3 regions of the Streptomyces sp. NPDC127114 genome follow, and region 1 is predicted to be linked to each of the others. Evidence: riboswitches for the same ligand, from Rfam matches in the RefSeq annotation. Region 1 holds a riboswitch; each other region holds the start of a gene.
What was found. Region 1 has a riboswitch for cyclic di-AMP ahead of ACFVGS_RS16410 (M23 family metallopeptidase). Riboswitches for the same ligand answer to the same signal wherever they lie in the genome.
Positions count from the first base shown of each region.

Region 2: another riboswitch for cyclic di-AMP. It lies ahead of ACFVGS_RS08065 (transglycosylase family protein); the one in region 1 lies ahead of ACFVGS_RS16410 (M23 family metallopeptidase).
Region 3: another riboswitch for cyclic di-AMP. It lies ahead of ACFVGS_RS00470 (transglycosylase SLT domain-containing protein); the one in region 1 lies ahead of ACFVGS_RS16410 (M23 family metallopeptidase).

Region 1 is NZ_JBHXTJ010000013.1:147,268-157,504, forward strand. Features, by position in the region: gene ACFVGS_RS16365 (FtsX-like permease family protein) at 1-974, shown strand, start outside; gene ACFVGS_RS16370 (sigma-70 family RNA polymerase sigma factor) at 1,002-1,871, opposite strand; gene ACFVGS_RS16375 (rhodanese-like domain-containing protein) at 2,069-2,563, shown strand; tRNA gene ACFVGS_RS16380 (tRNA-Met) at 2,629-2,702, shown strand; gene ACFVGS_RS16385 (MerR family transcriptional regulator) at 2,841-3,581, shown strand; gene ACFVGS_RS16390 (hypothetical protein) at 3,711-4,109, shown strand; gene ACFVGS_RS16395 (PLP-dependent cysteine synthase family protein) at 4,193-5,218, shown strand; gene ACFVGS_RS16400 (MFS transporter) at 5,215-6,501, shown strand; gene ACFVGS_RS16405 (PP2C family protein-serine/threonine phosphatase) at 6,585-7,823, shown strand; cyclic di-AMP (ydaO/yuaA leader) riboswitch at 8,026-8,191, shown strand; gene ACFVGS_RS16410 (M23 family metallopeptidase) at 8,203-9,288, shown strand; gene ACFVGS_RS16415 (aldo/keto reductase) at 9,433-10,237, shown strand, end outside.
Region 2 is NZ_JBHXTJ010000005.1:256,055-266,291, reverse strand. Features, by position in the region: gene ACFVGS_RS08090 (NAD(P)/FAD-dependent oxidoreductase) at 1-819, opposite strand, end outside; gene ACFVGS_RS08085 (exopolyphosphatase) at 1,200-2,114, opposite strand; gene ACFVGS_RS08080 (DUF501 domain-containing protein) at 2,111-2,650, opposite strand; gene ACFVGS_RS08075 (septum formation initiator family protein) at 2,678-3,148, opposite strand; gene eno (phosphopyruvate hydratase) at 3,287-4,573, opposite strand; gene ACFVGS_RS08065 (transglycosylase family protein) at 4,840-5,550, opposite strand; cyclic di-AMP (ydaO/yuaA leader) riboswitch at 5,554-5,727, opposite strand; gene ACFVGS_RS08060 (transglycosylase family protein) at 5,985-6,998, opposite strand; gene ACFVGS_RS08055 (cytochrome P450) at 7,118-8,377, opposite strand; gene ACFVGS_RS08050 (TetR/AcrR family transcriptional regulator) at 8,412-9,020, opposite strand; gene ACFVGS_RS08045 (alpha/beta fold hydrolase) at 9,144-9,989, shown strand; gene ACFVGS_RS08040 (globin domain-containing protein) at 10,085-10,237, shown strand, end outside.
Region 3 is NZ_JBHXTJ010000001.1:106,687-116,923, reverse strand. Features, by position in the region: gene ACFVGS_RS00480 (response regulator) at 1-314, shown strand, start outside; gene ACFVGS_RS00475 (alpha/beta hydrolase) at 577-1,347, shown strand; cyclic di-AMP (ydaO/yuaA leader) riboswitch at 1,658-1,847, shown strand; gene ACFVGS_RS00470 (transglycosylase SLT domain-containing protein) at 1,852-2,715, shown strand; gene ACFVGS_RS00465 (polysaccharide deacetylase family protein) at 2,876-3,673, shown strand; gene ACFVGS_RS00460 (hypothetical protein) at 3,741-4,136, opposite strand; gene ACFVGS_RS00455 (oxygenase MpaB family protein) at 4,291-5,448, opposite strand; gene ACFVGS_RS00450 (glutathione S-transferase family protein) at 5,650-6,642, opposite strand; gene ACFVGS_RS00445 (GlxA family transcriptional regulator) at 6,724-7,815, opposite strand; gene ACFVGS_RS00440 (NADP-dependent oxidoreductase) at 7,929-8,852, shown strand; gene ACFVGS_RS00435 (Rieske 2Fe-2S domain-containing protein) at 8,943-9,845, opposite strand; gene ACFVGS_RS00430 (carbonic anhydrase) at 10,006-10,237, opposite strand, start outside.

The DNA of each region.
Region 1 (10,237 bases):
CGCTGCGGGACGCCGCGGCCGTGCCCGGCGTCCGCGGGGTCGTCGCGGACTACCCCTCCGCCCTGTACGCCGAGGACGCGGGCACGTACGACCTGACCAGCCACACCCTGACCCCGGGCGACGACCTGCCGCTCATCGCGGGCGGCATCCCCGGCGAGCTCGGCCCGGACGAGGTCGTCCTGCCCGCCGCCGCCCAGGGAACCGACTTCGCCCCGCTCCTGGGCAGGACGGTCCCCTTCGGCTACACCCGCGCGACGGGCGTCGCGTCCGGCACCACCGCCGTCATCAGGCTGCGGATCGTGGCCCTGTACGACCCGAGTTGGCAGGTCGACGGGCCGGGCGTCGCCTATCTGTCGCAGGACACGGCCGCGCTGCTCGCCGCGGCCCGTGCCGGTCAGCCGCCGGGGGAGTTCCGGGCCAGGGAGGGTGCCCAGTCGGCCGTCGTCGTGGTCGGACACCAGAGGCACGTGGCCGCCGTCGCCAAGGCGCTGCAGGACGAAGGGTTCTCGGCGTCCCCGGTCGCCGACCGGGTCCGTGACCTGCCCGGCCTGTTCGGGGCGGCGGACCTGGCGATGCGCGTCGGCGTGCTGGTCCTCGCCGTGGGCGCCACCCTCCTCGGTGCCGCGCGGGCGGCGGACAGCGCCCGGGCCCGGCTCGGCCAGTTCGCCGTCCTGCGGATCCTCGGCTCCGGCCGGCCCGAACTGCGCCGGATCCTGCTGGGCGAGGCCCTGCTCTCGGGCGGCGCGGCCGGCCTGGCCGGTGTGCTCGCCGGCAGTGTCTGCTCCGTCGCGCTGACCGGCCCGCTCGGCGACCTGCTCGGTCTGCCCATCAGCCGTACGGATGCCTTGCCGGGGCCGGCGTGGGCCGCCGCGGCCCTTCTCCTGCCGGCCGTCGGCATGACCGTCGGCACGCTCCTCGGCAGCCGCGAGGCCCTCCGCCGCGACCCTTATCTGACGGCCCGGGCACACGCCTGAGCAGTCCCGGGGCGCCCGTCCCGTCCCTCAGCGCACCCCCAGCGCCACCAGGCGCTCCCTGTCCGCCACGATGTCGATCTGGACGATGCGGGTGTCGACGATCGTGAAGGCCATCAGGCCCACCGGGGCGCCGTTCACCAGGGAGACGAGGCCGGCGGCGCCGTTGACGGTGACCTTGCGGGCGTCGTGGCGGAACTTGGCGAAGGTGAGGGCCTGGGTGGTGACCGCCTCGGCGCCGCGGATCAGCTTGGAGGCGGCCGCCGCGAGGTCGCCGCCGTCGACGCGGAGGACCACCTCGGGGTCGAGGACGGTGAGGAGGCCCTCGAAGTCGCCCGCCTGGGAGGCGGCGAGGAAGGCGTCGACGACCTGGCGCTGGCGGGTGGCGTCCGGTGCGGGGGCCGGGGCCGCGCCCTGGACGCGGCGGCGGGCGCGGCTGGCGAGCTGGCGGGTGGCGGCCGGCGTGCGGTCGACGATGGGGGCGATCTCGTCGAAGGAGACCGAGAACATGTCGTGGAGGACGAAGGCGAGCCGTTCGGCCGGGGCCAGGGTCTCCAGGACGACGAGCAGGGCCAGGCCCACGGAGTCCGCGAGCAGGGCCTCCTGCTCGGGGTCGGCGGTGCCCTCGTCCCGTACGACCGGGTCGGGGACGTAGTACTCGAGCGGGTCCTCGCGCCGGGAGGCGCGGGAGCGGAGCATGTCGAGGCAGACGCGGCCCACGACGGTCGTGAGCCAGCCGCTGAGGTTGCGCACGTCGCTGACGTCGGAGCGGTTCAGCTTGATCCAGGCCTCCTGGACGGCGTCCTCAGCCTCGCTCAGCGAGCCGAGCATCCGGTACGCCACCGCTCGCAGGTGGCCTCGGTCGGCCTGGAAACGTTCCGCCAGGAGGTCCTTGTCCATCGGTCCTTCTCTCCCCTTCGCGCCCGGTCTACGACGTCCCACGGTCATGACGGACGGGGGAGCGGGAACGTGACACGTCCCGGTTCGTGAGATTCCCGCCGCACGTCCCCGAACGCGCGGGAATCCCCGGCCATACCCCCCGACAAGCCGTGGATCACCACTTCATGATGATGATCATCGTCCTTAGATTGATCACCATGACGACGACAGCGAACCCGGTCAACCCCGTTCTCCGCACGCCCCCGGCCTCCCCGGCCGCAGCCGCGGCCTACTTCTCCGCCAGCCTCGCCTTCCACGCCGACGTCTCCGACGTGGCCTCCGCCCTCGCCGACGCCCGCGCCACCGGCGGCGACCCGGGCTTCGTCGTGATCGACTCCCGGTCGACCGCCTCCTGGGACCAGGGGCACGTGCCCGGCGCCGTCCACCTGCCGACCGCCCTCATCCCCGAGCAGGCCGAGCAGCTCCTCGACAAGAGCGTCCCGGTCGTCACGTACTGCTGGGGCCCCGGCTGCAACGGCGCCACGCGCGCCGCGCTGGCCCTCGCCGAGCTGGGCTTCCAGGTGAAGGAGATGCTCGGCGGCTTCGAGTACTGGGCGCGGGAGGGCTTCGCGTACGAGACCTGGGAGGGGCCCGCCAAGAAGGACGCGGACCCGCTGACGGCGCCGGTCGACGACGAGGACTGCGGCTGCTGAGTGACGGCCGGCCGTAAATGGATTTCCTGACCTGGGCATCCATGCCGTAAGGTGGTGTTCACCGACGCGGGGTGGAGCAGCTCGGTAGCTCGCTGGGCTCATAACCCAGAGGTCGCAGGTTCAAATCCTGTCCCCGCTACTCAGTAGCACGAAGGCCCGGATCGTTTCGACGGTCCGGGCCTTCGTCGTACTCCCTCGCGTCTGCCGCCCGCCTCGCGCTTCTCGCCCTTTTGGCGGGCTTGACCTTTACGTAACGTCAAGATCTAGCGTTCTCGGCATGGAGTGGTCGATCCAGGAGATCGCCAGGAAGGCCGGCACCACCAGCCGCACGCTGCGCCACTACGGCGAGCTCGGGCTGCTGGAGCCGAGCCGGATCGGCGCGAACGGTTACCGGTATTACGACCAGGCGGCGCTCGTGCGGCTGCAGCGGATCCTGCTGCTGCGCGAGCTGGGGCTCTCCCTCGCCGCCATCGCCGAGGTCCTCGAAGGCCAGCGGGACCCCTCGGCCGCCCTGCGCACGCATCTGGCCCTCCTGGAGCAGGAGCGCGAGCGCATCGGGCGGCAGATCGAGGCCGTGCGGACCACTCTCCACAAGACCGAGAGAGGAGAACAGCTCATGGCCGAGGAAGTCTTCGACGGCTTCGACCACACGCGGTACGAGGCCGAGGTGACCGAGCGCTGGGGCCGCGAGGCGTACGAGAAGGGCGACCGCTGGTGGCGTTCGCTCAGCGACGCCGAGAAGAAGGCCTTCCAGGACCAGCAGGCCGGCATCGCCCGTGACTACGGCGCCGCCGCCGCGCGCGGGCTCGCGCCCGACAGCGACGAGGTGCAGGCGATCACGCGACGCCACTTCGAGTGGCTGTCGATCACAACGCCGCCCGGCAAGGAGTACTTCGTCGGGCTCGGGCGGATGTACGTCGACGACCCGCGCTTCACGAGGAACTACGACAGGCACGGTGACGGCACGGCCGTGCTCGTCCGGGACGCCATGGCGGTCTTCGCCGAGCGGAACCTGTAGGGAAGCAGCCGGCCGGCACCTGCAGGGAAGCAGCCGGCCGGTACGGCGATACGCCGCACATAAAGGGTGGCCGAAAGCGCGCATGTCCCTTTGCGCGGCTCGTGGGTCGCCCGTAATCTCGCGCACACCATGAGTGACCGAGCTGTGACGGTGCGCGAAGCAGGACGGCGGGCGCCCGCCGTCCTGCTGCTGTTCGCGCTCGTCGCCCTGCTCGCCGGCGTCTGCCACGGCGCACATCACGCGCTGCCGCTCGCCACCGGGCCCGCCGGGTCCGCGGGCGTGAGCGCCTCCGCGCCCGCCCTCCCGCACGGCTGCGAGCGGCAGGGCGAGGGCTGGTCCTTCGACGCCCACCTGCCCGCGCAGTCCGCCGGCAGCCAGCTCTCGGCGCCGCACGCCACGGGCGCCGTCCTCCTCGCGTACGACGAGGTGTTCCCCGAGGCCCCGCACGCGCGCTGCGTCCGCGGCAGGGCCGGGCCCGGGCCGGAGCCGGGCAGTCTGCTCACCGCCCTCGGAGTGAACCGGAACTGAGCCGGGTCGCGCACCACCACGACCACGGCTCCTTCCGCACGCCCGCGCACGCGCGGGACTTCACCCAAGGGACGCACACCCCCATGACGCACCCCGCCAACCTCCTCTCCGTCGCCGAACAGACCGTCGGCCACACACCCGTGCTGTGGATGGACGACGGCTACTGGGCCAAGCTCGAGGGCTTCAACTTCGGCGGCATCAAGGACCGCGCCGCGCTCCACATGGTCGAGCAGGCGCGCCGCCGCGGTGAACTGCGGCCCGGCGCGCCGATCGTCGAGTCCACCTCCGGCACCCTCGGTCTCGGTCTCGCGCTCGCCGGGATCCTGCACGGCCACCCCGTCCACGTCGTCACCGACCCGGGTCTCGAACCGATCGTGGAGCGCATGCTGACCGCCCACGGCGCGCAGGTCCACGTCGTGCCGGAGCCCAGCCCGCAGGGCGGCTGGCAGCAGGCCCGGATGGACAGGGTGGCGGAACTCCTGCTGACCCTCCCCGGGGCCTGGTGGCCCAACCAGTACGGGAACCCCGACAACCCGGAGGCGTACGCCGGGCTCGCCGCCGAGCTCTCCGAGCAGCTCGACCGCGTCGACGTGCTGGTCTGCGCGGTCGGCACCGGCGGCCACTCGGCCGGGATCTCCCGCGCCCTGCGCGCGACCTCCAGCCCCGCGCTCGAACTCGTCGGCGTCGACTCGGTCGGCTCCACGGTCTTCGGGCTGCCGGCCGGCCCGCGGCTGATGCGCGGGCTCGGCTCCTCCATCCACCCCGGCAACGTCGACCACGGCGCCTTCGACGAGATCCACTGGGTGGGTCCCGCGGAGGCGGTACGGGCGGCCCGCCGGCTGGCCGCACGGCAGTTCGCGACCGGCGGCTGGAGCGTCGGCGCGGTCGCGCTGGTCGCCGGCTGGCTGGCCCGCACCCGGCCGCGCGGCACCCGGATCGCGGCGGTCTTCCCCGACGGGCCGCACCGGTACTTCGACACCGTCTTCAACGACGAGTTCTGCGCGGCGCACGGCCTGCTCGACGGTCCCGTACGGGAGGAGCCCGCGGCCTACGCCGAGGGCGAGCCGGTCAGCGGCTGGACCCGGCGCGTCGGGGAGCGGGTCCGATGAGCCGTCAGGCGACGGGGCGGGCGGGCAGCGCCTCGGCGGCCCCCGAGGGCGGCATCTGGAAGCGGTCGCGGAGCTTCGAACCGGCCGTGCGGCTGCTGTTCCTCAACCAGCTCACCATCAACCTCGGCTTCTACATGCTGATGCCGTACCTGGCGGCCCATCTGGCGGACGGGCTGGGCATGGCCGCCTGGGCGGTCGGGCTCGTCCTCGGCGTGCGGAACCTGTCGCAGCAGGGCATGTTCCTCGTCGGCGGCGCGCTCGCCGACCGGCTCGGCTTCAAGCCGCTGATCGTCGCGGGCTGCGCGCTGCGGACGGCCGGCTTCGGGGCGCTCGCCTTCGCGCAGTCGCTGCCGATGCTGATCGCGGCCTCGCTCGCGACGGGGCTCGCGGGCGCGCTGTTCAACCCGGCGGTGCGGGCGTATCTGGCGGCGGAGGCGGGGGAGGAACGGCGCGTCGAGGCGTTCGCCCTGTTCAACACGTACTACCAGGCGGGCATTCTGCTCGGGCCGCTGATCGGGGTGGCCCTGACGGGGGTGTCGTTCCGGCTGACGTGCGTGGTGGCCGCGCTGCTGTTCGCCGCGCTGACCCTCGTACAGCTGAGGCATCTGCCCGTACGGCACAAGGGCGGCGCGGCGGGCGCGGCCGGCGGGCCGGGCGGGCAGGCGCGGGGGCAGTTCCGGACGGTGCTCGCCCACCGGGTCTTCTGGCTGTTCTCGCTGGCCATGACCGGTTCGTACGTGCTGTCCTTCCAGGTCTACCTGGCGCTGCCGCTCGCCGCGGGCGGCACGGCGGCGACGACCGCCCTGTTCGCGGTGTCGGCGCTGGTCGCGCTCGCCGGGCAGCTGAGGATCACCGCCTGGTGCAAGGCGCGGCTCAGCCGGGAGCGGTGTCTGGTGCTCGGGCTCGCCCTGATGGGGGCGGCGTTCCTGGTGCCGGCCGCGCTGGGGCGCTCGCTGCCCGCGCTGCTGCTGTGCGCGGCGGTCCTGGCGGTCGCGAACGCGGTGCTCTACCCGTTCGAGATGGACACGGTCGTCGCCCTGTCCGAGGGCCGCTGGGTCGCCACCCACTACGGGCTGTACAACACGGTCTGCGGGGTCGGCATCACCCTGGGGAACCTGGGGACGGGCGCGCTGCTCGACCTGACGGGCTGGTCGGCGGCGCCCTGGCTGGTGCTGTGCGCGGTCGGCCTCGGCTGCGCGGCGGCCATGGCGGCCCTGGCACGGGGCGGGCGGCTCGCCGTACGCCAACCGGCCGAGGAGGAGTCGCCGAGCCGTACGGCCTGACGGCACCCTGAGGTGGGCGCGGTACGGTCCGCCGCCGCGGTCGGACGGACGGACCGGCCGACCGACCGGGCAGGAGAGCACAGGTGCGGCGAGCAGCGGCGGCCGGCGGGGCGGACGGTGAGGGCCCGGGCGGCGTGAACCCGTACCGCGGTGCCCGGCGCTTCCTGCGGGCCCTGCCTCCGCTGCTGATCCTCGGCGGCGTGGCGTACGACCTGGCCACGCCGCCCACCTACACGGCGGCGCCGCTGTACTCGGCGGCGCCGCTGATCGCGGCCCCGTTCTTCTCCATGCTGACGACGCTGCTCACCGGGCTCGCCGCGGTCCTCGCGAGCATCGGACTGCACCTCTACAACGGGACCGCGGACACGATCCCGGCGCTGACCGAGGTGCTGACGGTGGTCACGGTCTCGGCGCTCGCCGTGCTGATCAACCGGGTGGTGCGGCGCAGCGGGAAACGGCTCGCCTCCGCGAGGGTGATCGCCGAGACGGCGCAGAAGGCGGTGCTGCCCACGCCGCCCGAGCGGATCGGCGGGCTGCAGATCGCGGCCCGGTACGAGGCGGCGCAGGCGGACGCGTTCATCGGCGGTGATCTGTTCGCGGTGCAGGACACCCCGCACGGGGTGCGGCTCGTGGTGGGCGACGTGCGGGGCAAGGGCCTCGACGCGGTGGAGGCGGTGGCGGTGATCATCGGCGCCTTCCGGGAAGCGGCCGAGCAGGAGTCGACGCTGGAGGGCGTGGCGGCGCGCCTCGAGCGGGCGCTGGCGCGGGAGGGCGCGCGGCGCGCGGGCCTGGACGCGTTCGAGGGCTTCACGACGGCGGTGCTCGCCGAGATCCCGGGCGGCGACCGGGTGGTGCGGGTGGTCAACCGGGGCCACCCCGAGCCGCTGCTGCTGCACGCGGACGGTGGTGTGGAGCCGCTGCGGCCGAGCGAGGCCGCGCTGCCGCTGGGCATGGGGGATCTGGGCGGGGGACCGGACCGGGCGGACGTGACGCCGTATCCGCAGGGCGCGACGCTGCTGTTCTACACGGACGGCCTGTCGGAGGCGCGGGACTCGGCGGGGGTGTTCTACGACCCCGGCGAGCGGCTGACGGGGCGGATCTTCCCGGGGCCCGACGAGCTGCTCGACGCGCTGGTGGCGGATGTGCGCCGGCACACGGAGGGGGGCACGACGGACGACATGGCGCTGCTGGCGGTGAGCCGCCGGGCGGCGGGGCAGCCGGAGCGGCGGCGGACGATGCCGGTGGTGCCGCCGGGCGGGGGCGGGTCGCAGGGGCTGGAGGCGTCTCGCCGCGACCTCCGGGCAGGCGGTGACCGGCCGTAGTCGGTGGGTGTCCCTCCGATAACAATTGACGTAACGTCAGATCGGGGGTTTGCTGCTGACGTGTTTCTGAGTGGGGGTCAAATGGGGCGATGCCCTCTCAATTCAGCTAATGATCAAGAGGAACGGCTTGGAATCGGGCGGCCGTGTCTATTAACGTTCGATAACGCAGCGCGGTCGTCCCAGCCGTCGCAAGAGACGGCACCGTGCGCGCGCGCCGAATCCCGCAAGGGAACCGGGGAACCACCACTTGGGGTGAATCGGGCCCCACCGCACTCGTCCGACTCGTGTGACCCGTGCGGCACGGCCCGTAGGAGACCTTCCTGCTCCGAACCCGTCAGCTAACCCGGTAGGCGAGAAGGAAGGAAAGGAGAGCGCCTCCGTGGCGTCCAACACCCCGGCTCCGCAAGCCCCCTTCACCTCCTACGAGGCCCCCGGCGCGGCGGGCGCCCTGGACGGGGTCGCGGAGGAGTGGAACCCCACCGAGGACTCCCTGCGGGACCGGACCCGCTCCGGCGGACGCCACCGCGTCGTCAAGCAGCGCTCCAACTTCGCCCGTTCCTCCACCGTGCTCGGTGTCGGCGTCATCGCCGCCGTCGGCGCCGGCGGCCTGGCCACCGCCCAGCAGAAGCCGCCGGTCTCGATAGCGCTCCCGGACCTGGACCTGCCCGACGCCTCCGAACTGCCGGGCGTCGGCGACCTGATCGGCTCGGACGCCGAGGACAAGGGCGCCGCGGACACCGCTGGCAACAACGCCCAGCCGCTCACCGCGCTCACCTACACCACCGCCGCCGAGGGCGACGGCGCGGACGCGCGGACCGAGACCAAGACGTCGACCGACGCCGGCGAGGCACTGCGCGCCCGCATCCTCCAGCAGGCCGAGCAGCAGCAGGCCGCCGCGGACGCCGCCGCCAAGGAAGCGGCGGAGAAGGCCGCGGCCGAGAAGGCGGCGGCGGAGGCCGAGGCCAAGGCCGACGCGGCGGAGAAGGCGGCCGCCGAGGCCAAGCGGAAGGCCGAGGAGGAGGCCGCGGCCAAGGCCGAGGCCGAGCGCCTCGCCCAGCTCGCCGCCAGCTACGCGCTGCCGACCTCCTCGTACACGATCACCTCGACCTACGGCCAGGCCGGCTCGATGTGGTCCTCCGGCTACCACACCGGCCTGGACTTCGCCGCTCCCACCGGCACCCCGGTCAAGGCCGTCCACGGCGGCACCGTGCAGTCCGCCGGCTGGTCCGGCGCGTACGGCTACCGCATCGTCCTGCAGCTGGAGGACGGCACCGAGGTCTGGTACTGCCACCTCTCGTCGATGACCGTCGGCGCCGGCCAGTCCGTCGGCACCGGCGAGACCATCGGCCGCGTCGGCGCCACCGGCAACGTGACCGGCCCCCACCTCCACCTGGAGGTGCACACGCCGTCGGGCGACGGCATCGACCCGGCGGCGTGGCTGAACTCCAAGGGTCTGAGCGTCTGACGCGCGGGGTCGCGTGATCGCCTGATCGTGTGGCGCGTGGACCGTCTGACCGTCTGATCACAGTGATCACAGTGATCACAGTGATCGCAATGATCCTTCCGTGCCGCCGGAATAGGCCCGGTGGTGCGGGAGGTTGACCGACCCATGACCTCTCTTCGCCAGCTGGGCACCTCCGACCTGCACGTCTTCCCGCTCGCCCTCGGCGGCAACGTCTTCGGCTGGAGCGCCGACGAGGCGCAGTCCTTCGCCGTCCTCGACGCCTACGCCGCCGCCGGCGGCAACTTCGTCGACACCGCGGACGTCTACTCGGCCTGGGCCGAGGGCAACGAGGGCGGCGAGTCCGAGACCGTCATCGGCCGCTGGCTCGCCTCCCGCGGCAACCGCTCCGACATCCTCGTCGCCACCAAGGTCGGTGCCCACCCGCAGTTCAAGGGCCTGAGCGCCACCACCATCAAGGCCGCCGCCGAGGAGTCGCTGCGCCGCCTCGGCACCGACCACATCGACCTCTACTACACGCACTTCGACGACGAGTCGGTGCCGGTGGAGGAGATCGTCACCGCGCTCGACCAGCTGGTGAAGGACGGCAAGGTGCGGGCCGTCGCCGCCTCCAACATCTCCCCGGAGCGGCTGCGCGCCTCCCTCGACTTCGCCGAGGCCGAGGGCCTGGCCCGTTACGTCGCCCTGCAGCCGCAGTACAACCTGGTGTCCCGCGAGACCTACGAGGGCCCGCTCCTCGACACCGCCGCGCAGGCCGGGCTCGCGGCCGTGCCGTACTACGGTCTCGCCTCCGGCTTCCTCACCGGCAAGTACCGCCCCGGGGCCACCGTCTCCAGCGTCCGCGCCGCGGGCGCCGGGAAGCACCTGGAGACCGAGCGCGGCCGGAAGGTGCTCGCCGCGCTCGACGCGGTCGCCGCGGCGCACGACGCCGAGCCCGCCACCGTGGCCCTCG
Region 2 (10,237 bases), on a different contig from region 1:
CGGGTTCGGCTTCACACCGGCGGTCCAGACGATCGTGCTGGAGTCGACCTCGAGGCCGTTCTTCAGGACGACGTGGCCGTCGACGCAGGAGTCCATGGAGGTCTCGAGGTAGATCTCGATGCCGCGGGACTCCAGGTGCTCCTTGCCGTACTGGCCGAGCTTGGGGCCGACCTCGGGAAGGATCTTGTCGGCCGCGTCGACCAGGATGAAGCGCATGTCCTCGCGCGACACGTTCTGGTAGTACTTCGCGGCGTCGCGGGCCATGTCCTCGACCTCGCCGATCGTCTCGGCGCCGGCGAAGCCGCCGCCCACGAAGACGAAGGTCAGCGCCTTGCGGCGGACCTCCTCGTCGGTGGTCGAGTCGGCCTTGTCGAGCTGCTCGAGGACGTGGTTGCGCAGGCCGATGGCCTCCTCGATGCCCTTCATGCCGATGCCCTGCTCGGCGAGGCCGGGGATCGGGAAGGTGCGGGAGACGGCACCCATCGCGATGACCAGGTAGTCGAACGGCAGCTCGTACGCCTCGCCGACGAGCGGCGCGATCGTGGCGACCTTGCGGTCCTGGTCGATGGTGGTGACCCGGCCGGTGAGCACCTCGGCTCCGCGCACGACGCGTCGCAGCGGGACGACGACGTGGCGCGGCGAGATGCTGCCGGCGGCGGCTTCGGGGAGGAAGGGCTGGTAGGTCATGTACGACCGCGGGTCGACGACCGTGACGGTCGCCTCCGCGTAGCGCATCTTCTTGAGGATGCGCCGAGCTGCGTACAGGCCTACGTACCCGCCGCCTACTACGAGGATCCTGGGACGCTCCGTGGTGCTCATGCATCCGAGTATCCACCCCTCCAAGGGGGGTCGCTCGTGCGCCCCTTCACAAGGATGCGAGGGACCTCTGCTACACTCCGCGGCCCACGTGACCCAGGTCATGGTCCAGCAAAGGAACCACCGGGCGGGGGAGAGCGTTGTTCACCCCTTGTGAACTGGCCTGGAGAGCCTTCCTTAACGCTGAACCGCAGGGCGCGTTCACACGATGGAAACATCGAGCGAATGGGCCTCCACACCTGCGAAAGGGCCCTGAGGAGCCCCTCGGAGGGACCAACGACCCTCCGCGGGCGCCATCAGGGCCCTTTCTCTTGTGAAGAACTTCACGAACCTTTTCGACGCGCCCCCGTCCGCCGCCGTTCACAGGGGCTCATAGGCGCCCGCTATGCGACGGATAGGGCGATCCCATCGAGGATGTCGTGCTCGCTGACCACGACCTCGGCAGCGCCGGTGCGCTCCATGATCTCGGCCAGGACCAGGGCTCCGGCGATGATCACGTCGACCCGGCCGGGGTGGATCACCGGGATCGCGGCGCGCTCGTCGTGCGTGGACGCGAGCAGCCGGGACACCACCTCGTCGACCTTCGCACGGGAGATCCGCGCGTGGTGGATCCTCGTGGAGTCGTACTCGTCCAGACCCAGCGCGATCGCGGCGACCGTGGTGACCGAGCCGGCCAGACCCACCAGGGTCTCGGCCTCGGCGATCGGCACGGTCTCGGCGGCCAGGTCCATCGCCGCCCGGACGTCGGCGCGGATCGCGGCGATCTCCTCGGCGGTCGGCGGGTCGTGCCGGACGTGCCGCTCGGTGAGCCGTACGCAGCCGATGTCGACGGAGCGGGCGGCCTCGACGTGCTTGTTGCCGACCACGAACTCGGTCGAGCCGCCGCCGATGTCCACGACCAGACGGCGGTCGTCGCCGTGCAGCTCGCCGGTGGCGCCGGTGAAGGAGAACTCGGCCTCCTGGTCGCCGGTGATGACCTCGGGCTCGACGCCCAGGATCCCGACGACCCCGTTGACGAAGTCGTCGCGGTTCTCGGCGTCGCGGGAGGCGGAGGTGGCGACGAAGCGCAGCCGGTGCGCCCCCAGCTCCTCGATGACCTCCGCGTACGCGCGGCAGGCGGCGAAGGTCCGCTCCAGGGCCTCCGGCGCGAGCCGGCCGGTCCTGTCCACACCCTGGCCGAGCCGCACGATCGTCATCCGCCGGTCGAGCTCGACGAGTTCGCCGGTCTCCGGGTGCACGTCGGCGACGAGGAGGCGGATGGAGTTCGTACCGCAGTCGATTCCGGCGACCCGGGTCACTTCTGCTCCTCGTCCTCGTCCGCGCACGGCGTCACGCAGGGGCCCTTCGCCCACCACTCCGGCAGCATCGCCAGCGCCTCGTCGCCGAACGGGTTCACGCCCGGGCCCGCGGCCAGCGAGTGGCCGACGAGCACGTGCAGGCACTTGACCCGGTCGGGCATGCCGCCGGCGCTCGGGAAGCCCTCCAGGACCTCGATGGCGTCGCGGCGCGCGATGTAGTCCTCGTGCGCGGCCCGGTAGGCCGCGGCGAGCTCCGGGTCGGTGGCGAGCCGGGCCTGCATCTCCTTCATGACCCCGTTGGCCTCCAGCGTGCCGATCGCGGAGGCGGCGCGCGGGCAGGTCAGGTAGTACGTGGTCGGGAACGGCGTGCCGTCGGGGAGCCGGGGCGCGGTCTCGACGACGTCCGGGTTGCCGCACGGGCAGCGGTGCGCGATGGCGCGCAGGCCACGCGGCGGCCGGCCGAGCTGCGCCTCGAACGCGGCGACGTCCGCGGCGGTGGGCTCGGTGCGTTCGGTCTGCGGAGGGGGCGTTTCCATGTCTGCCTTGCTGAGGAAGTGGAGGGGTCAAGGACGGTCGGCGCGGTCCACGCCGTCCCACAGGTTGTCGTACCACGGCCGGTCCGACGCGCCCTGCTCGGTGCGGGGCCGCTGCTCGGCCTCGGGGTCGTTCACGGTGAAGCCGGTCTCGCCGGGCATCACGTAGTGCAGGTGCTCGCGGGCGAGCCGGCGGACGTAGGCGGGGTCCTGGAGGCGGGCCTTCTCGTCCCGCAGCTCCTCGACCCGCTTCGCCGCCTCGGCGGCCTTGCGCTCCTGCTCGGCGATCTCGCCCTGCTGGGAGACGTACTGCCGCATGGGGTAGGCGAGGGCCACCACGAGCGAGCAGACGACGAGCGCGAGGAAGGCCGCGCGGCCGGTGAGCCGGGAACGGCGGGCCTGGCGGCGGGTCTGGGAGCGGTAGACACGGGCGGCGGTCTGCTCGCCGAGCAGCCTGATCCGGGTCGCGGTCGAGAACCGGTCCCGGTCCTTCACGGCCATGTCCAGTGCCTCCCCTGATCACACGTGCGTCCCCGCACACGGTACGGGACCGAGTGCGGGGACGCTTCGCTTCGCTACGCCTTTGCTACCTGTTTGATTCTTCGGATGCAAAGCCCGTAGCTACGTCGTCAGGGCAGGTCAGCCCTTGAAGCGCGGGAAGGCGGAGCGACCCGCGTACACCGCGGCGTCGTCGAGGATCTCCTCGATGCGCAGCAGCTGGTTGTACTTGGCGACGCGCTCGGAGCGGGCCGGGGCGCCGGTCTTGATCTGGCCGCAGTTGGTGGCGACGGCCAGGTCGGCGATGGTGACGTCCTCGGTCTCGCCGGAGCGGTGGGACATCATGCACTTGAAGCCGTTGCGCTGGGCGAGCTCGACGGCGTCCAGGGTCTCGGTCAGCGAGCCGATCTGGTTGACCTTGACCAGGAGGGCGTTGGCGGAGCCCTCCTCGATGCCGCGGGCGAGGCGCTCCGGGTTGGTGACGAAGAGGTCGTCGCCGACGAGCTGGACCTTGGAGCCGAGCTTCTCGGTGATGGTCTTCCAGCCGGCCCAGTCGTCCTCGAACAGCGGGTCCTCGATGGAGACCAGCGGGTACGCGGAGACGAGCTCCTCGTAGTACTCGGTCATCTCGGCGGCCGAGCGGGACTTGCCCTCGAACTCGTACGAGCCGTCCTTGTAGAACTCGGAGGCGGCGACGTCGAGCGCGAGCGCGATGTCCTTGCCGGGCACGTAGCCGGCCTGCTTGATGGCCTCGAGGATGAGGTCGAGGGCCTCGCGGTTGGAGCCCAGGTTCGGGGCGAAGCCGCCCTCGTCGCCGAGGCCGGTGGACAGGCCCTTGGTCTTCAGGACGGACTTGAGGGTGTGGTAGACCTCGGTGCCCCAGCGCAGGGCCTCGGAGAAGGACTCCGCGCCGATCGGCGCGATCATGAACTCCTGGATGTCCACGTTGGAGTCGGCGTGCGAGCCGCCGTTCAGGATGTTCATCATCGGAACGGGCAGCAGGTGCGCGTTCGGGCCGCCGAGGTAGCGGAACAGCGGCAGGTCGGAGGCCTCGGAGGCGGCGTGCGCGACGGCGAGGGAGACGCCGAGGATGGCGTTGGCGCCGAGCGAGGACTTGTCCGGGGTGGCGTCCAGGTCGAACATCGCCTGGTCGATCAGGCGCTGCTCGGTGGCGTCGTAGCCGACGAGCTCCGGGCCGATCTGCTCGATGACGGCGAGAACGGCCTTCTCCACGCCCTTGCCCTGGTAACGGTTGGGGTCACCGTCGCGGAGCTCGAGGGCCTCGAACGCACCGGTGGAGGCACCGGACGGGACGGCAGCACGGCCGGTGCTGCCGTCGTCGAGGCCGACCTCGACCTCGACCGTGGGGTTGCCTCGGGAGTCCAGGATTTCCCGGGCTACGACGACGTCGATGGACGGCACGAGCATCTCCTTCTGGGATGTGACGCTGGTTGTGACGCATGCGGCAAGGACTCGTACGCCTTGCGACACGAGCCTAACCGGCTCGGGGGCTCCGGCCAGCCGGGCGCCCGCCCCCTGGGACGAAAAAGGACCCAAGGGCATGCATCTGTGGGCGAAAGACCTCTTACCTACTCACGAGTAGGGTGCGGGGCAGAGGAAACCCCGGCCCGGAGCGCACGGGGGAAGGGCACTCCGGACCGGGGTGGTCACTCACCGCGGGAGGGTCGGCAGGCTCACTTGAGGTGGAGCTGCTGGCCCGGGTAGATCAGGTCGGCGTCCTCGACGACGTCCTTGTTCAGCTCGAAGAGCCTGGCCCAGCCGCCCTTGACGCCGTGCGCCTGGGCGATCTTGCTGAGGGTGTCGCCGGCGACGACCTTGTACTCGCCGTCACCCTTCTTGACCTTCTTGCCGGTCGGCGTGGTGACGGTCTTCTTGGCGTCGGCCTTCCTCGGAGCGGTCTGCTTGGGGGCGGACTGCTTCGGGGCCTGGCGCTGCTCGCTGCGGGTCGTCGGCTGCTCGGTGGAGCGCTGCGGAGCGGTGGTGGTGCTCTCGGCGGAACCGCCGGTGTACGTGGCGCCGGAGAGGCCCACGCCACAGCTCGGCCAGGCACCCTTGCCCTGGCCCGCGAGGACCTTCTCGGCGATGGCGATCTGCTGCGACTTGGAGGCCTGGTCGGCGGTGGAGGCGTAGGCGGTGCCGCCGTACGCGGCCCAGGTGGAGGCCGAGAACTGCAGGCCGCCGTAGTAGCCGTTGCCGGTGTTGATGGACCAGTTGCCGCCGGACTCGCACTGGGCGACGGCGTCCCACTCGGAGGCCGTGGCGGCCGAGGCGGTGCCGGCGGCCATCAGCGGGGCCGCGACGGCGACGCCGGCGGCACCGGCGAGCGCGATGGCGCGGGTGGCCTTGGAGGAACGGCGGTGTTTGCCCTTGCCGGAAAGCAGCATGGAAGTTCTCCTCACCGACGCCTGCGAGGTGAGCTGTCGGGTTCGGGCGAGTGAGTTGCCCGGCCGCGTGTCCTAGCACGCGGCTTCACCCCAAGCCGGTCGTCGGCCGTCTGTCTCAACGGCCGGGGCCGGCACTTACCTTGGGTCCCCCGCTCCTGCCTTCGGCGCTTGCGCGACGACTGTTCCCTCCGTCCGGCGGCAGGATTCGGCGTACCGGTCGGCGGGGCCCGCGGTGGCGAGCGGTCACGACCGTAGACACACACCCGGGAGAAGTTCAAAGGGCATCAACCCGGGAAAATCGCCCCTACTTGCACCCCGTCAGGAGGTGTTTACGCAGGTGAGGGGCGACGCCGGCAAACTTTGCGGTCGCGACACGCCAGTTCGAGAAGAGAGACCCATGTCTCACTTACGCAGAACGGACATTAAGCCGCGAACTACCCCTTGCCCACGAGCTCGTCGAGCTCCAACTCAAGGCTCTGACCAGGAATGATGAGGTCGGGGTCGGATCCGACCGTCTGCTTGTTGGCGTCGTAGAGGGCGGCCCAGCCGCCGTCGAGGCCGTTCTCCTGCGCAATGCCCGACAGGCTGTCACCCGGCTTGACGGTGTATTCGTCCGCCTTGTCCGTCTTGTCGGCATCTACCGAACCCTCGGCGCTCTCACCGGCCTTGTCGGCCGCGGTCGGATCCGGGGCCGCGTGACGTCCGGATTCAGGCGTGGTGTCCGTCATGCCCGGTTCTTCTGTCGCGGCGTCACCCCGGTGCTTGCCGGTGCCGGGAGCGGTGGTCGCGTCCGGCGTTCCCGAGGTACCCGGCGTAACCGACGGGTCGGACGTTCCCGGCGTTACGGGCGTACCGGGCGTCGCGGGAGTCGCGGGCGTGGTGCCGGTCGAGGGAGTGCCGGACGCCGGGCTCGTCGGGGTGGCGGGCGTCGCCGGAGCGGTGGTCGAGGCCGAGGGCTCCGGAGTGGTCCCGGCGGAGCCGGCGGGCAGGCCGTCGGTGCGGTTCGACTCGGGGCGGGGGCCCGTGGACTCCTCGACGGGCGTGCCGGGACCCGGGTCGACGCCGGGCGCCTTGCCGTCGTTGGTCAGTCCGGCGATCGGGGCGCAGGTGGCCCACTGGTTGTCGCCGGCCGCGAGCGCCTTGTCCGCGACGGCGATCTGCTGGGCGCGGCTCGCGAGGTCCGCGCTCGGCGCGTAGGCGAGGCCGCCGTGGCGCTCCCAGCTCTCCTGGGTGAACTGGAGCCCGCCGTAGAGCCCGTTGCCGAAGTTGGCGCTCCAGGCCCCGCCCGACTCGCACTCGGCGACGCGGTCCCACGTGGCGGCGTCGGCGGCGGATGCGGAACCCGTGGCGAGCAGCGGCAACGCCAGGGCCGAGCCGGTCACACCCGCGGCGACGACGATGGCGGGGGCCTGGCGGGGTCTGCGGTGTCGTCCGTTTCCGGAGCGCATGCGGAATGCCCTTTCGCGTGACAGCTGAGACTGCGGGTGAAAGTAGCGGCATTCGAACGTGAGTCACAAGCTGATGCAGCGCAGATCACGTAAACATCACAGTATTGACGAGATGTCAGTCAGCGGGCGGGGGAGAATTCGACCGGAAGCGTGCGAAGTCCGCGCATGATGAGCCCGCCGCGCCAGCGCAGTTCCGCCGGATCGGCGCCAAGTCGCAGATCGGGCAGGCGGGTCAGGAGCGTCGCGAGCGCGGTCTGCCCCTCCAGGCGCGCCAACGGCGCTCCCAGGCAGTAGTGGATGCCGTGCCCGTACCCGAGGTGCTGGTTGTCCCGCCGCGCGAGGTCCAGGGTGTCCGGCCCGTCGAACCGCGCCGGATCCCGGTCCGCCGCGGCGAGCACCACGAGCACCGGATCGCCGGCCGGGATCTCCTGCCCGCCGACGGTCAGCGCCTCGGTCGCGAAGCGCCAGGTCGCGAGCTCCACCGGCCCGTCGTACCGCAGCAGCTCCTCGACGCCGGTCTCCAGGAGCCCGGTCTCCCCGGCCGCCAGCGAGTCCTGGAGCCGGGCCCGCTCCCCGGGGTTGCGCAGCAGCGCGTACACCCCGTTGCCGATGAGGTTGACGGTGGTCTCGAACCCGGCGAAGAGGAGGATGAACGCCATGGCGGCGGCCTCGTTCTCGGTGAGGTGCTCGCCGTGGTCGGAGGCGCGGATCAGCCCGGAGATCAGGTCGTCGCCGGGCTCTTCCCGCTTCTTGTGGATGAGCTCGGCGAGATAGCCCCGCATCTTCTTCACCGAGCGCGCCACGCCGCCGCGCGGCCCGCCGCCGTGCCGGATCATCATCCCGGCCCAGTCCCGGAAGTCGTCCTGGTCCTCGCGCGGCACGCCGAGCAGGTCGCAGATCGCGTAGATGGGCAGCGGGAAGGCGAACTCGTGGATGAGGTCCGCGCTCCCCCGCGCGGCGAAGCCGTCGATGAGGTGGTCCGTCAGCTCCTGCACGCGCGGCGCGAACTCCGCCACCCGGCGCGGCGTGAAGGCCTTCGAGACCAGCCGCCGCAGCCGGGTGTGGTCCGGCGGGTCGATGTTGAGCAGATGCGTCATCAGCTCGGCCTTGCGCTCGCCGGGAATGCCCGTCTTGCCCTTGGCGTGCGCGGGCTCGTCGTGATGCGCCGGGTTCTTCGAGAGCCGCTGGTCGGCCAGCGCCTGCCGGGCGTCCCCGTACCGCGTCACCAGCCACGCCTCGACCCCGCTGGGCAGGGTGGCCTTGTGCACGGGCGCGTGCTCGCGCAGCCAGGCGTAGGCCGGGTACGGGTCGGTGGCGAACTCCCAGGTGAAGAGCTCGGGGGCGGGCGGTACGGAGGGGGTGCCGGGGGTGCTGCTCACCTTCCGACCGTACAAGGCGACCGGGCGGACCCGCTCAGCGGTAGGCGGCGAGGAAGACGCGGACGCCCTCGGTGGCGTAGCGCTCCAGCTCGGTGTCGTCGTGCTGGGCGCTGCCGTGGAACATCGCCTTGTTCACCGGGATCCACAGCAGCAGACCGGCGAAGTGGTGGGCGGCGAGGAGCGGGTCGCCGATCCTGAGCAGCCCCGCGTCGGCGAGCCGCCGGAAGGTGTCCGCGAGGTTGGCGAGGACCCGCTCGAAGCCCCGCTCGTACCAGGTGGCGCCGAGCTCGGGGAACTGGTCGGCGTTGGCGATGATCAGCCGCCGCAGCTGGAGCACGTGGGTCTGGGTGAGGGTGACCGTGAACCGCCGGGCCAGCCGGAGCAGGCCGTCCTCCAGGCCCGCCGCGTCGACGGGGATGTCCGCCACGGCGTCGATCATGCCGTCGATGCCGTCGGTGGTGGCCAGGACGATCTCGGCGAACAGCTTCTCCTTGTCGGCGAAGTGCTTGTAGACCGTCTGCTTCGACACCGCCGCCAGCCGGGCGATGTCGTCCATGCTCGTCCCCGCGTATCCCTTGGACAGGAACACCTCGGTCGCGGCTTCCAGGATCGACTGGTGCTTGCGCGCCGATCGGGCGTCCATCCCCGGCTCCCCTCTGTTTTCTTTCGTCGTCGTCCCCGCACCCGAAAGAGTACTGGACTGACCAGTACTCGTGTGGGTACTGTACTGTCCAGTTCCCAAGATCTCCGGGGGAAGGGATCCTCTATGTCCATCAGCACGCCTTTCGCGACCGTCACCTCCGCCGACGGCACCTCCATCGCCTACGAGCGCCGGGGCACCGGGCCCGCCGTCGTCCTCGTCGGCGGCGCCTTCATGACCCGCGGCGACTCCGCCGAGCTCGCGGAGCTGCTCGCCGAACGCTTCACCGTCATCACCTACGACCGCCGGGGCCGCGGCGACAGCGGCGACAGCGGGCCGTACGAGGTGGGGCGCGAGGTGGAGGACCTGGACGCGCTGATCCAGGGACCGGCCGGCGGCTCGGCCATGGTCTTCGGCATGTCCTCCGGCGCCGTCCTCGCCCTGGAGGCCACCGCCCGGGGCAGCGCCGTCTCCCGACTCGCCCTCTACGAGCCGCCGTTCGTCACCGACGACAGCCGCCCGCCGCTGCCCGCCGACTACGTCGAGCACCTGACGGAGCTGGTGGCGAAGGAGGCGTACGGGGACGCCGTCGCCCACTTCATGACGGCGGCGGTCGGACTCCCCGACGAGGTCGTCGCGGGCATGCGACAGGCCCCGTTCTGGGCGGCCATGGAGGCCGTCGCCCGCACCCTCCCCTACGACGGGCGGATCATGGGCGACACCATGTCCGGCCGGCCGCTGCCGGTCGAGCGCTGGGCCTCGGTGACCGTCCCCGTCCTCGTCGGCAGCGGCGACGCGGGAGCGCCCCACATGCTGACCGGCGCGCGGGAGCTCGCCGCCTCGGCCGGCAACTACACCCTGCGGGTCTTCCCCGGCGAGGAGCACGCGATAGCCCCGCAGGTCCTGGCCCCGGCCCTCGCCGACTTCTTCACCGCGTCGACGACGGCCGGCGAGGAGCACGCCGATCGGTGAAGGTGACACATGTGAGGTACCGCCGGCATACCGCGTCCGCAGGTGAAGTGCGAAGACTGCCCGCGCGGTGACGGTGCGTGGCTTAGATTCACCGCGTGGATGCCCATTTGCTCAGAAGTACGTTCGCGGTCGTCGAGAGACGGGCGGAGCACGCCGTCACCTTCTTCTACTCGCACCTCTTCTGGCACAACCCGGGCGTCCGCGAGCTGTTCCCGCAGGACCTGGCGCCGCAGCGGGACCGGCTGTTC
Region 3 (10,237 bases), on a different contig from region 1:
TGGCCGGCGGCGACATGCTCTTCGCGCCGAGCGTGATCCGCCGGCTGATTGAGGCGTACGTGCACCGGGCCGAGCCGGTCGCCGGCCCCGTCGCCGACCTGGATGTCCTCACGGCCCGGGAGCGCGAGGTGCTGCGGCTCACCGCCCGGGGCCTGTCGAACACGGAGATCGCCGAGCAGCTCTACATCGGCGAGGCGACGGTGAAGACCCACCTCAACCGCACCATGAGCAAGCTGCACGTCGACAGCCGCGCCCAGGCGGTCGTCGTCGCCTACGAGAGCGGGCTCGTCGTCCCGGGCGGTCCGGCGCGCTGACCGGCGAAAGGCCCGCCGCCGGGTTGAGGTACCGTCGACCCGCCCCAACAGCACGCCCTGACCACTTAGTTCGGTTCGTCGCGCGCCACGGCCGAGCCCAGACACGTCGAGGAGACGCGACCATGACCCGTGCGGACGGACCGCGGCCGGCCCCGGAACCGATACCGCTCGACCTCCCCGTGGACGGGACGACGCTCCGCGCGCTGCGCTTGCCACGGGTCCGCGGACCGCGGTCGCCGCCCACGGCATCTCGGCCTCGGGGATGTCCTTCGCGGCCGTCGCCCGGCACCTGCCGGCGGACTGGTCGCTGTACGCGGTCGACCTGCGCGGCCGCGGCGGGAGCTCGACCGCCTCCGGTCCGTACGGGATCGACCGGCACGCCGCCGACCTCGTGACGGCGGCCCGGACCTGGGGCGACGGCGGGCCCGTGGTCCTGACCGGCCAGTCCATGGGCGCGTACGTGGCGCTGCGGGCCGCCGTCCGGGCTCCCGGCCTCTTCGAGCGCCTGCTGCTGATCGACGGCGGCCTGCCGATCCCGCTGCCCGCCGAGGCGGACCCCGACGCGGTGCTGGAGGCCGGCCTGGGCCCGGCGCTCGCCCGGCTCTCGATGACGTACGACAGCGACCAGGCCTACGTGGACTTCTTCCGCGCCCACCCGGCGCTCGGGCCGCACTGGAACGCGGACATCGAGTCGTACGTCCGCTACGACCTCACCGGCCCCGAGGGCGCCCGCCGCTCCCGGGCCCAGGAGGCGGCGGTGCGGCAGGACGGGCGCGAACTCCTCACCGGCGCCGCGTCGTTCGGCACCGACCTGGCGGGCCTGAAGGTGCCCGCCCTGCTACTGCACGCGCCGCTCGGGCTGCTCGGCGAGGCCCCCGGCATGCTGCCGCCCGCGCTCGTCGACCACTGGACCGCGCAGGCGCCGAACCTGACCGCCGAGCTCGTGCCGGACTGCAACCACTACACGATCCTCCTGGGCGAGCCGGCCTGCACGGTCGCGGAACGGCTGGTGGCGTCGCACGGCCGCGCCTGAGGCGCTCCATTGCGGGGCAAAACGGACGATGTCCGGTTATTCCCCTGCAATGCCGGAATGCGGATCTGATGGCGCAAGCGGGTATTTCGCTCCCCGGTAAAGGGCCCGGTCGGCGCGCGTGATCTGAATCACGCCGGACCGGGCCCTCCCGCTGCTGGCGGAGCGTCAGGTGCCGTATCGCGGAAAAGGGTTGGTACGGCAGCACGGGTCGGGCGGAATGATCCTTTCGTAATTCCCGCTAGATCAATTTTCCGCGAGGAATTCCCGCCTTGTTTTCCGGATTTGTTTTCGCATAGCGTCGCCCCGCAACCGGACGGAAACGCCGAATCCTGCCGCCGTCCGAACGACCGCACTCACCACACATCCGGCAGGAGCGGGGGACCCAGGTTTGCCGCCGGTCCCGGTCTCCGGGGACGGCTCGGGGTGAAGTCGCGCACGCCGCGGCCGGGCATCTCCTGCCCGAACCCGACAGCTCACCTCGCAGGCGGAGGAGAGGAACCCGCCATGCGTGGACACGGCAAGCACCGCCGCCCCAAGAACGTCCCGCTCACCCGCGGCATCGCCGCCGTGAGCCTCACCGGCAGCGCCGCCCTCGCGCTTCCACTGGCCGGAGCCACCAGTGCCGCCGCGGTCGTTCCGCAGGGCACGAACTCCGTCGCAGTGGCAAAGCCGGCGGTTTCGGCGGCCCTCCAGTCGGTCGCGGTGAACGCGCCGAAGGCGGTCTCCGGTGTCGCGCCGGTGAAGTATTCCGTCGTCGCGGGCGACTCGCTCTCGAAGATCGCCGGTAAGTACGGGGTGAAGGGCGGCTGGAAGAAGCTCTACCGCGACAACCGGAAGGTCGTCGGCAAGGACCCCGGTCTCATCCGGCCCGGCCAGAAGCTCTCCGTCGCCGCCACCCGGACCGCGCCCCGCCCGGCGGCCCCGGCCCCCGCCACCCGCGTCTCCGTCACCACGGGCTCCGCCGCCTCCGCCCCGGCCCCGGCCGTCAAGGCCGCCGCCACCGCCGCCACCAAGGCCGCGTCCGCGAGCACCGCCGGCTACACGTACGCCGACAACCTCGAGGGCTGGATCCGCGAGTCCCTCGACATCATGGCCCGCGAGGGCATCCCCGGCACGTTCGACGGCATCTACCGCAACATCATGCGCGAGTCGTCCGGCAACCCCCGCGCGATCAACAACTGGGACTCGAACGCCCTCGCCGGCACCCCGTCCAAGGGCCTGCTCCAGGTGATCGACCCCACCTTCCAGGCCTACCACGTCGCCGGCACCGCCAACGACCCCTACGACCCCGTGGCCAACATCACGGCCGCCTGCAACTACGCCGCCGACCGCTACGGCTCCATCGACAACGTCTTCGGCGCGTACTGACCGACCGGTTCACCGCCACCACACGGCCGGGCAGCCCTCAGGGGCCGCCCGGCCGTGCCGTTCCCCGCCGTTCCCGCACATCGATGAAACCTTCCGGCCGTCTCTTCCGTCCTCCCCTGCGGGAGCCGTTCGGGACGAAGACGCTGGGAGTGGGCACCGCATGGGGCTGAAGGGCAAGTACACCGCACACATAGCCGTGGTGGCTTCGGCGGTCGCGATAGGTCTGGCCTCGTGGGGGGCCGCCGCGCTGACGGACACCGAGGCCGAGGCCCGGGCGGGGGAGCGGCAGGAGCAGCGGGTGCCGGCGGGGGACGCCAAGGGGCCGGCGCAGGTGCCGCCGGTGAAGGTCCCTCAGAGCATCGCGCACGCCGCCGAGGCGGGCGGCACGTCGGTGAACATCACCATCGACGACGGCCCGGACCCGCGGTGGACGCCCCAGGTGCTCGACATCCTCAAGGAGAACGACGTCAAGGCCGTGTTCTGCATGGTCGGTCCGCGGGCGAAGGAGTTCCCCGAGCTGGTCAAGCGGGTCGTGGCCGAGGGACACCGGCTCTGCGACCACACGGTGTCCCACGACACCACCATGGACAAGAAGCCCGTCGACTACCAGAAGCAGCAGATCCTCGACGCGAAGCGGATGATCGAGGAGGCGGCCGGCGGAGCCAAGGTGGAGTACTACCGCGCCCCCGGCGGCGCGTTCACCCCGAACAGCCGGCGCATCGCCGCGGAGGCCGGGATGCGGCCGCTCGGCTGGAACGTGGACACCAAGGACTTCGAGCTGCCGGGCACCGGTGCCATCGTCAGCACGGTGAAGCAGGAGCTCTCCAACGGACCGACGATCCTCTTCCACGACGGCGGCGGCGACCGCGCCCAGACCGTCGCGGCGCTGAAGCAGGTGCTGCCGTGGCTGAAGGAGCAGGGCCACCCGACCAGCTTCCCGGTGCGGACCACGCCCTGAACCGCCGGACCCGGCCTGGGCCGGACCCCGCCTGGGCCGGACCCGGCCGCGATCCGGAAGAGACGGCCTAGCGCGCGGCCGCCAGGCGGAGACCGCCACAGGCGCGCAGGGCGCTGTCGACGAGGGCCGGCAGGACCGGCCGGCCCGGCTCCGGCGTGAGCCGGGCCAGGCGGTGCATGGTCAGGGCGGCTTCCCACGCCGAGGTCTTCGCCGGCGAACCGCCCCACGAGACGGCTTCGAGTCTCGCCCAGAGGTGCGCGCCGAACCCGAGGTGAATCGTTCCTTCCCGGGCCGCCTCCTCGGCGAGGGCCTCACGCACCGCCGTCAGGAACGTCACGGCGTCCCCCGGCCCCAGCGCCTCGACGACGATCCGCAGGTAGGGAGCGATCAGACCGGTCGCCTCCGGCCACTCGGACTCGTCGCCGAAGCGCTCGCGCAGGTGTGCGTACAGCGGGTGTTCCATGCAGTGGGTCATGAAGGCACAGATACGTTTCCTCGCCCCGCCATCACCGTGGCGACACGCCGAACGCGCCGTGCCGACGCCCGTATGGAGGTGTTCCGGGTGCTCGCGGCCCCTCGTCGCGGGACGAAGGGCCGCCGCCGGGAGCGGAGCCGCGTCAGCGGTCGTCGCCGAGTTCCTGGTGCATCTGCGGCTGGTCGTCGCCCTCGCGCCTGAGCGCCTGCTTCTGGACCTCGTTGAACATCTTCGAGGCGGCGCCGATGACCTCCTCGTACGGGTTGACGCCCACGGCCCGCCCGGCCGGGGCGCCGAACAGGTTGCCGACGGTGTTGGTGACCTTGTTGCCGGCGGCCATGAACTTCCCGGCCTCGCTGAGCGCGTCCTTCGGCGGGAGGCCCGCCATGTCCGCGTACCTGTCGCCGAGCGCCACCCGCACCATCCGGACGAACGCGTCACCGGCGCCGGGCGCCGTCAGGAACTCCCGGTAGAACGTCACGGCCTGGGCCGTCATGAACTTCCCGTCCTCGGTCTCCTTCCACTCCGTGTCCCGCACGGAGCGCCAGCCCTCGTCGACCAGGTCCACGTCCTTGGGCATGAGCCACTTGTCCGGCGTGCCCAGGTAGTGGTTGACGTAGTGCCAGGAACACATGAACCCCTGCGCGTCGGACCTGGAGACCTGGATGCCGAGGTTCCGCATGGCTTCCAGGACCTGGACGCTGAAGACGCAGATCGCGCCGGCGGTGTACTTCTGCGAGACCGGCATGCCCCACTTGACGTAGTCCCACTGACCGCTCTTCTTGTGGAGCTGGCGCACCGAGGCGTGCACCAGCCGGACCTTGGTCACGGTCGCCGCGAGCGTCCCGTCCCGCAGCGCGCCCCGGTCACCCATCCCGAGGAACAGCCGCGAGGACTGCTGCAGCCGCCGGCCCGGGCCCTTCACACCGCCCAGGCGGCCGGTGGACCGCAGTGTGTAGGCGCCGGTGGGGGAGAGGTAGGTGCCGATGAGGCCGACCGTGCCCTGGAGCATGGAGGCCGTGCCGTGGTGGTGGTCGAAGAAGCCCTCCGCCGCCTTGACGTCGGCCGGGCTCCAGTCCGGCGGCTCCGTCTCGGCCTCGTGCAGGAACTGCGCGAGACGCTCGGGCAGATGGGACAGGTCCACGCCGCGACCCAGCTTGTTGACCGTGCGGAAGAGTCCGTTGACCCCGTCGACCTCCTTGTTGTCGATCAGATCGGACACCAGGTTGTCGGCCGCCGGATCGCCCTCCTGATTGGCGGCCTCCAGTTCGGTCGCGATCTGATCCATGTTCAGTGCCACGGCATGACTCCGTTCGTCGACGGTCGCTCACGATGAGCGACGGGGATCACTCTCGGTGACCATGCCAGTGATCGCAGCGATTGACGATGCCTCATCCGAGGCATCCGGGCGCACGCCCCCCGCGCCCGGGAAGCGCACCTCCGGAACCGGCGGCGCGCCCCTCGGAGCAGGCGGGCAGCGAACGGCCGGGCGGCCCGCGCCTCAGGCGGGAGAGGGCACCCGTTCGGACGGAGGCGGCGGTCCCGGTGGCGTGCCGTCGCCGAAGGGACGCCCGCCCAGCGCCTCCCGCCCGTGGGGCGAGAGCCAGCCCCCGGTGGCGGGGCCACGGGGCACGATCCCGGTCGGGTTGATGTCGTGGTGGACGACGTAGTAGTGCTGCTTGATCTGCTCGAAGTCGATCGTGTCGCCGAAGCCGGGCGTCTGGAACAGGTCCCGCGCGTAGCCCCACAGCGCGGGCAGCTCGGTCAGCTTCTGCCGGTTGCACTTGAAGTGGCCGTGGTAGACGGCGTCGAAGCGCGCGAGGGTCGGGAAGAGGCGGACGTCAGCCTCGGTGATGGTGTCGCCGACCAGATAGCGCTGCCCCGTGAGCCGCTCCTCCAGCCGGTCGAGCCGCTCCCACAGCTTCCGGTACGCCGAGTCGTACGCCGCCTGGCCGCGCGCGAAACCGCACTTGTAGACGCCGTCGTTGACGTCCTCGTACACCTGCCGGGCGATCTCGTCGATCTCGTCGCGCCACTTCTCCGGATAGAGCTCAGGCGCTCCGTCCCGCTGATGAGCCGTCCACTGGCTGCCCAGGTCGAGCGTGATCCGCTCGAAGTCGTTGGTCACCACCTCGCCGGTGGGCACGTCGACGAGCGCGGGCACGGTGATGCCGTGCGGATAGCCGGGATCGCGCCGGAAGTACGCCTCCTGGAGCCGTTCGATGCCGAGGACGGGGTCCCTGCCGCCCGGGTCCAGGTGGAAGGACCAGCTGCGCTCGTCGTGCACCGGCCCCGCGATGCCCATCGACAGGACGTCCTCCAGACCCATGAGCCGCCGCACGATCGCCGCCCGGTTCGCCCACGGACAGGCCCGCGCGATGACCAGCCGGTACCGTCCGGGCTCCACGGGCCGGCCGTCCCGCCCGTCCGCGGTGATCCGTGTCGTGAGATAGCTCCGGTCGCGCTCGAACGCGCCGCCACCGTCACCGGCCATGGTCCCGAGCCCTCCTCGTCCGGCATGCGTCAGGGCCGATCGGGTCGGCCACGCACTGGCGGCTACCCGCGCCGGCCCGTACTACGCGCCATCGGCGGCAGCCGTCGGGGGCGGCGGCGGGGCGGAGGTGCCGAAGGCACGACGGTAGGCGGCGGGTGAGACGCCGAACGCCGTCCTCATGTGGGCGCGCAGCGAGTTCCCCGAACCGAGCCCGGCCCGGTGCGCCACCAGGTCGATCGGCAGATCGGTCGTCTCGAGCAACTGCTTGGCGAGCTCCAGCCGCTGTGCGGTGAGCCACTGCACGGGCGTCATGCCGACCTCGTCGCGGAACCGGCGCGTGAAGGAGCGCAGGCTCATCCGGGCGTGCTCGGCGAGCCGGGCGAGGGTGAGCGGTTCCGTGAGGTGTTCGAGGGCCCAGGCGCGGGTGGCGGCGGTGCCCGCCAGGCTGGGCTCCGGGACCGGACGGTCGATGAACTGGGCCTGGCCGCCGTCCCGCCAGGGCGGTACGACACACATGCGCGCGGCGCGGTTGGCCGCCGCGGCGCCGTGGTCGCGCCGGATCATGTGCAGGCACAGGTCGACGCCGGCGGCCACGCCCGCGGAGGTCAGGACGTCGCCGTCGTCGACGAAGAGCACGTCCTCGTCGACCTTGACCCGCGGATAGGCCCGGCGGAACTCCGGTGCCAGGTTCCAGTGCGTGGTGGCCGGCCGGCCGTCGAGCAGCCCGGCGGCGGCCAGCACGTACGAGCCGGAGCAGATCGACACGAGCCGGGTGCCCGGCCGGATCCCCGCGATGGCCGCGCGGACCTCGGACGGCAGCGGGCCGCCCTGCCCCAGCTCGGGCATGGCGTGGGTGGGCGGCAGGACCACCGTGTCGGCCGTGGCGAGCGCCTCCGGCCCGGCCGCGGGCTGCACGGTGAAACCGGCGTCGCTGAGGACGGGCGCGCCGTCGGCCGTGCAGACGGTGACCTCGTAGAGCGGGCGCCCCTCGGCGTCCACGGCGCTGCCGAAGACCCGGGAGGGGATGCCGAGCTCGAAGGGAGGAACGCCCGGGAGCGCGAGCACGGCGACGCGATGCGGCCCGCCGTGCCCCGCCGCCCCCAGGTCCTCCTCGCCCCACCGGTCCCGCGGGTCCCGCTCCTTTCGCACGGCCGTTCCCGTGATGTCGCTCATGGCCAGATCCTGACACATCATGGCCAGCTGGCCAATACCGTGCCGTGGCCGGGTGCCCGATCGTGGAGCGGTCGGACGACGACGGACACGAGAGACGGAAACGAGGAGAACGCATGCGTGCGATGGTCGTGGAGCGCTGGGGCGGACCCGAGACGCTGGTCGAGCGCGAGGTGGAGCGCCCCGAGCCGGGCCTGAACGAGGTCCTGGTCCGGGTCCACGCCGCCGGGGTGAACCCGGTGGACTGGAAGACCCGCGCGAGCGGGGCGCTCATCACCTGGGGCGAGGTTCCGGTGGTCGGCTGGGACGTCTCGGGCACGGTCGAGGCCGTCGGCCCCGGCGTCGGCGTCTTCCGCCCCGGTGACGAGGTCTTCGGGATGCCGCACTTCCCGCGCCAGGCGGGCGCGTACGCCGAATACGTGGTGGCACCGGCCCGCCACCTCGCCCCGAAGCCGGCGTCCCTGACGCACGTGGAGGCGGCGGCGCTGCCGCTCGCCGCCCTGACCGCGTGGCAGGCGCTCGTCGACGCGGCGGACGTCCGGCCCGGTGAGCGGGTCCTGGTGCACGCCGCCGCCGGCGGCGTGGGCCACTTCGCCGTACAGATCGCCAAGGCCCGCGGCGCGTACGTCATCGGCACCGCGAGCGCGGCCAAGCACGACCTGGTACGGGAGCTCGGCGCGGACGAGGTGATCGACTACCGCGCGGCCCGCTTCGAGGACGTCGTGTCCGACGTGGACGTCGTCCTGGACGGCATGGGCGGGGAGACGGCCGAGCGTTCCCTGAAGGTGCTCCGCGAGGGAGGTCGGCTCATCACCCTGCCGGGCCCGGACGACGTCCCCGAGGCCCGCGACGGTGTCCGCACCGCCTGGGTCCTGGTCGAGCCCGACCACCTGGGCCTGCGCGAACTCGCGGCCCTGGTGGAGCGCGGGGAACTGCGGCCGGTCGTCGACACCGTGCTGCCGCTCGCCGAGGCGTCGAAGGCCCACGAGATCGGCGAACGCGGCCGGACGACGGGCAAGATCGTCCTCACGGTCGCCTGACCTGACCTGACCCGACCTGACCCGACCCGACCTGCCCGGGCCCCAGGCCCGGGGTCGGGCTCCGGCCGGGGCGGCCCACCAGGTGCCTCCTCAGGGCGCGAGGCGGGCGTGGACCTGGCCGTCGGTGATCCGGGTCTCGAAGGCGGGCTGGGGCGACGTCGCCGGGCCCGTGACGTTCCAGCCGTCCTCCAGGCGGAAGGTGCTGCCGTGCCAGGGGCAGACCAGGCAGCCGTCCACGACGCTGCCGTCGGCGAGCGGGCCGCCCATGTGGGTGCAGCGCTCGGCCAGCACCCGCACGGTGTGCTCGTCCGTCCGCACCGCGACGACGGTCACCTCGCCCAGGGGAATGCGGCGGGGCCGGCCGGGGGAGAGGTCGTCGAGGGCGATCAGCCGGTGCCAGCCGGGCGGGACGAGCGCCGCGACCTGCTCGGCGTGGTTGGCGCCCGCGGCCTGCCGGTAGGCCAGGTGCCCGCCGATCGCGCCGCCCGCCGCGATCGCGCCCGCGCCGCAGAAGCCCCACGCGCGGCCGCGCAGGTGGCGGCCCCGGCAGCGGGCGGTGAAGGAGCAGGCGTAGCAGACCACGCCCGTGATGTTCGCCGCCGCGTGCACCAGGCCCACGCGCATCTGGGGGCGGCGCAGCTCGGCCCAGTCGACCCAGCCGCTGATCGCCGCCGGGACGGCGCCGACGAGACCGGCGCCCACCAGCAGCCGCGCCGCGCGCCGCTGCCCGGGCACGAGGTCGAGAACGGCGGCCGACAGCCACGCGCCGATGGGGAACTGCACGAGCGCCGGATGCAGCGGGTGCCCCAGCCATCGCCCGTGCAGGACGTCACGGGCGGCGCCCAGCGGCAGCGCCCGTACGGCACCCCGCAGGACGTCCGCGAGCCGGTCGGCCCGCGGGGACTTCTCCAGCCGGCCCATGGCCCGCAGGAGGACGCCGGGCCCGTCGCCGGAGGGGAGTGCCGACCGAAGGACGCTGGGCAAGGTGTTCATACCGCGCGTCTAACCGCACGGGACGAGGGCGAAACGGACGTCCCCGGAACGGACGTCCCCGGAACGGACGCCTCCGAGACAGGCACCCCGAGACAGGCATCCTCCAAGCCGAGACGCAGCGCCCGTCCCCGAGGCGGCCCGCTCCGGTCCCGTCGGCGCGTCACTCGTCCGTCTGGTCGTCCATGTTGAGCACCTCCGGCGCGATGCCCCGGGCGGTCACCACCCGCGCGGTGCCCCTCACCAGGGCGTAGCCGAGGCCGACCACGGCGATCCGGCCCGACGCGACCTGGTCGGAGAGCAGCCGCGACCGGTCGAGGAGCAGGTCGACGGTGAGCCGGATGTGTTCGTCCCGGATGTCGCTGTCGGCGGTGAGGCCCGCGGCACGCGCGGCC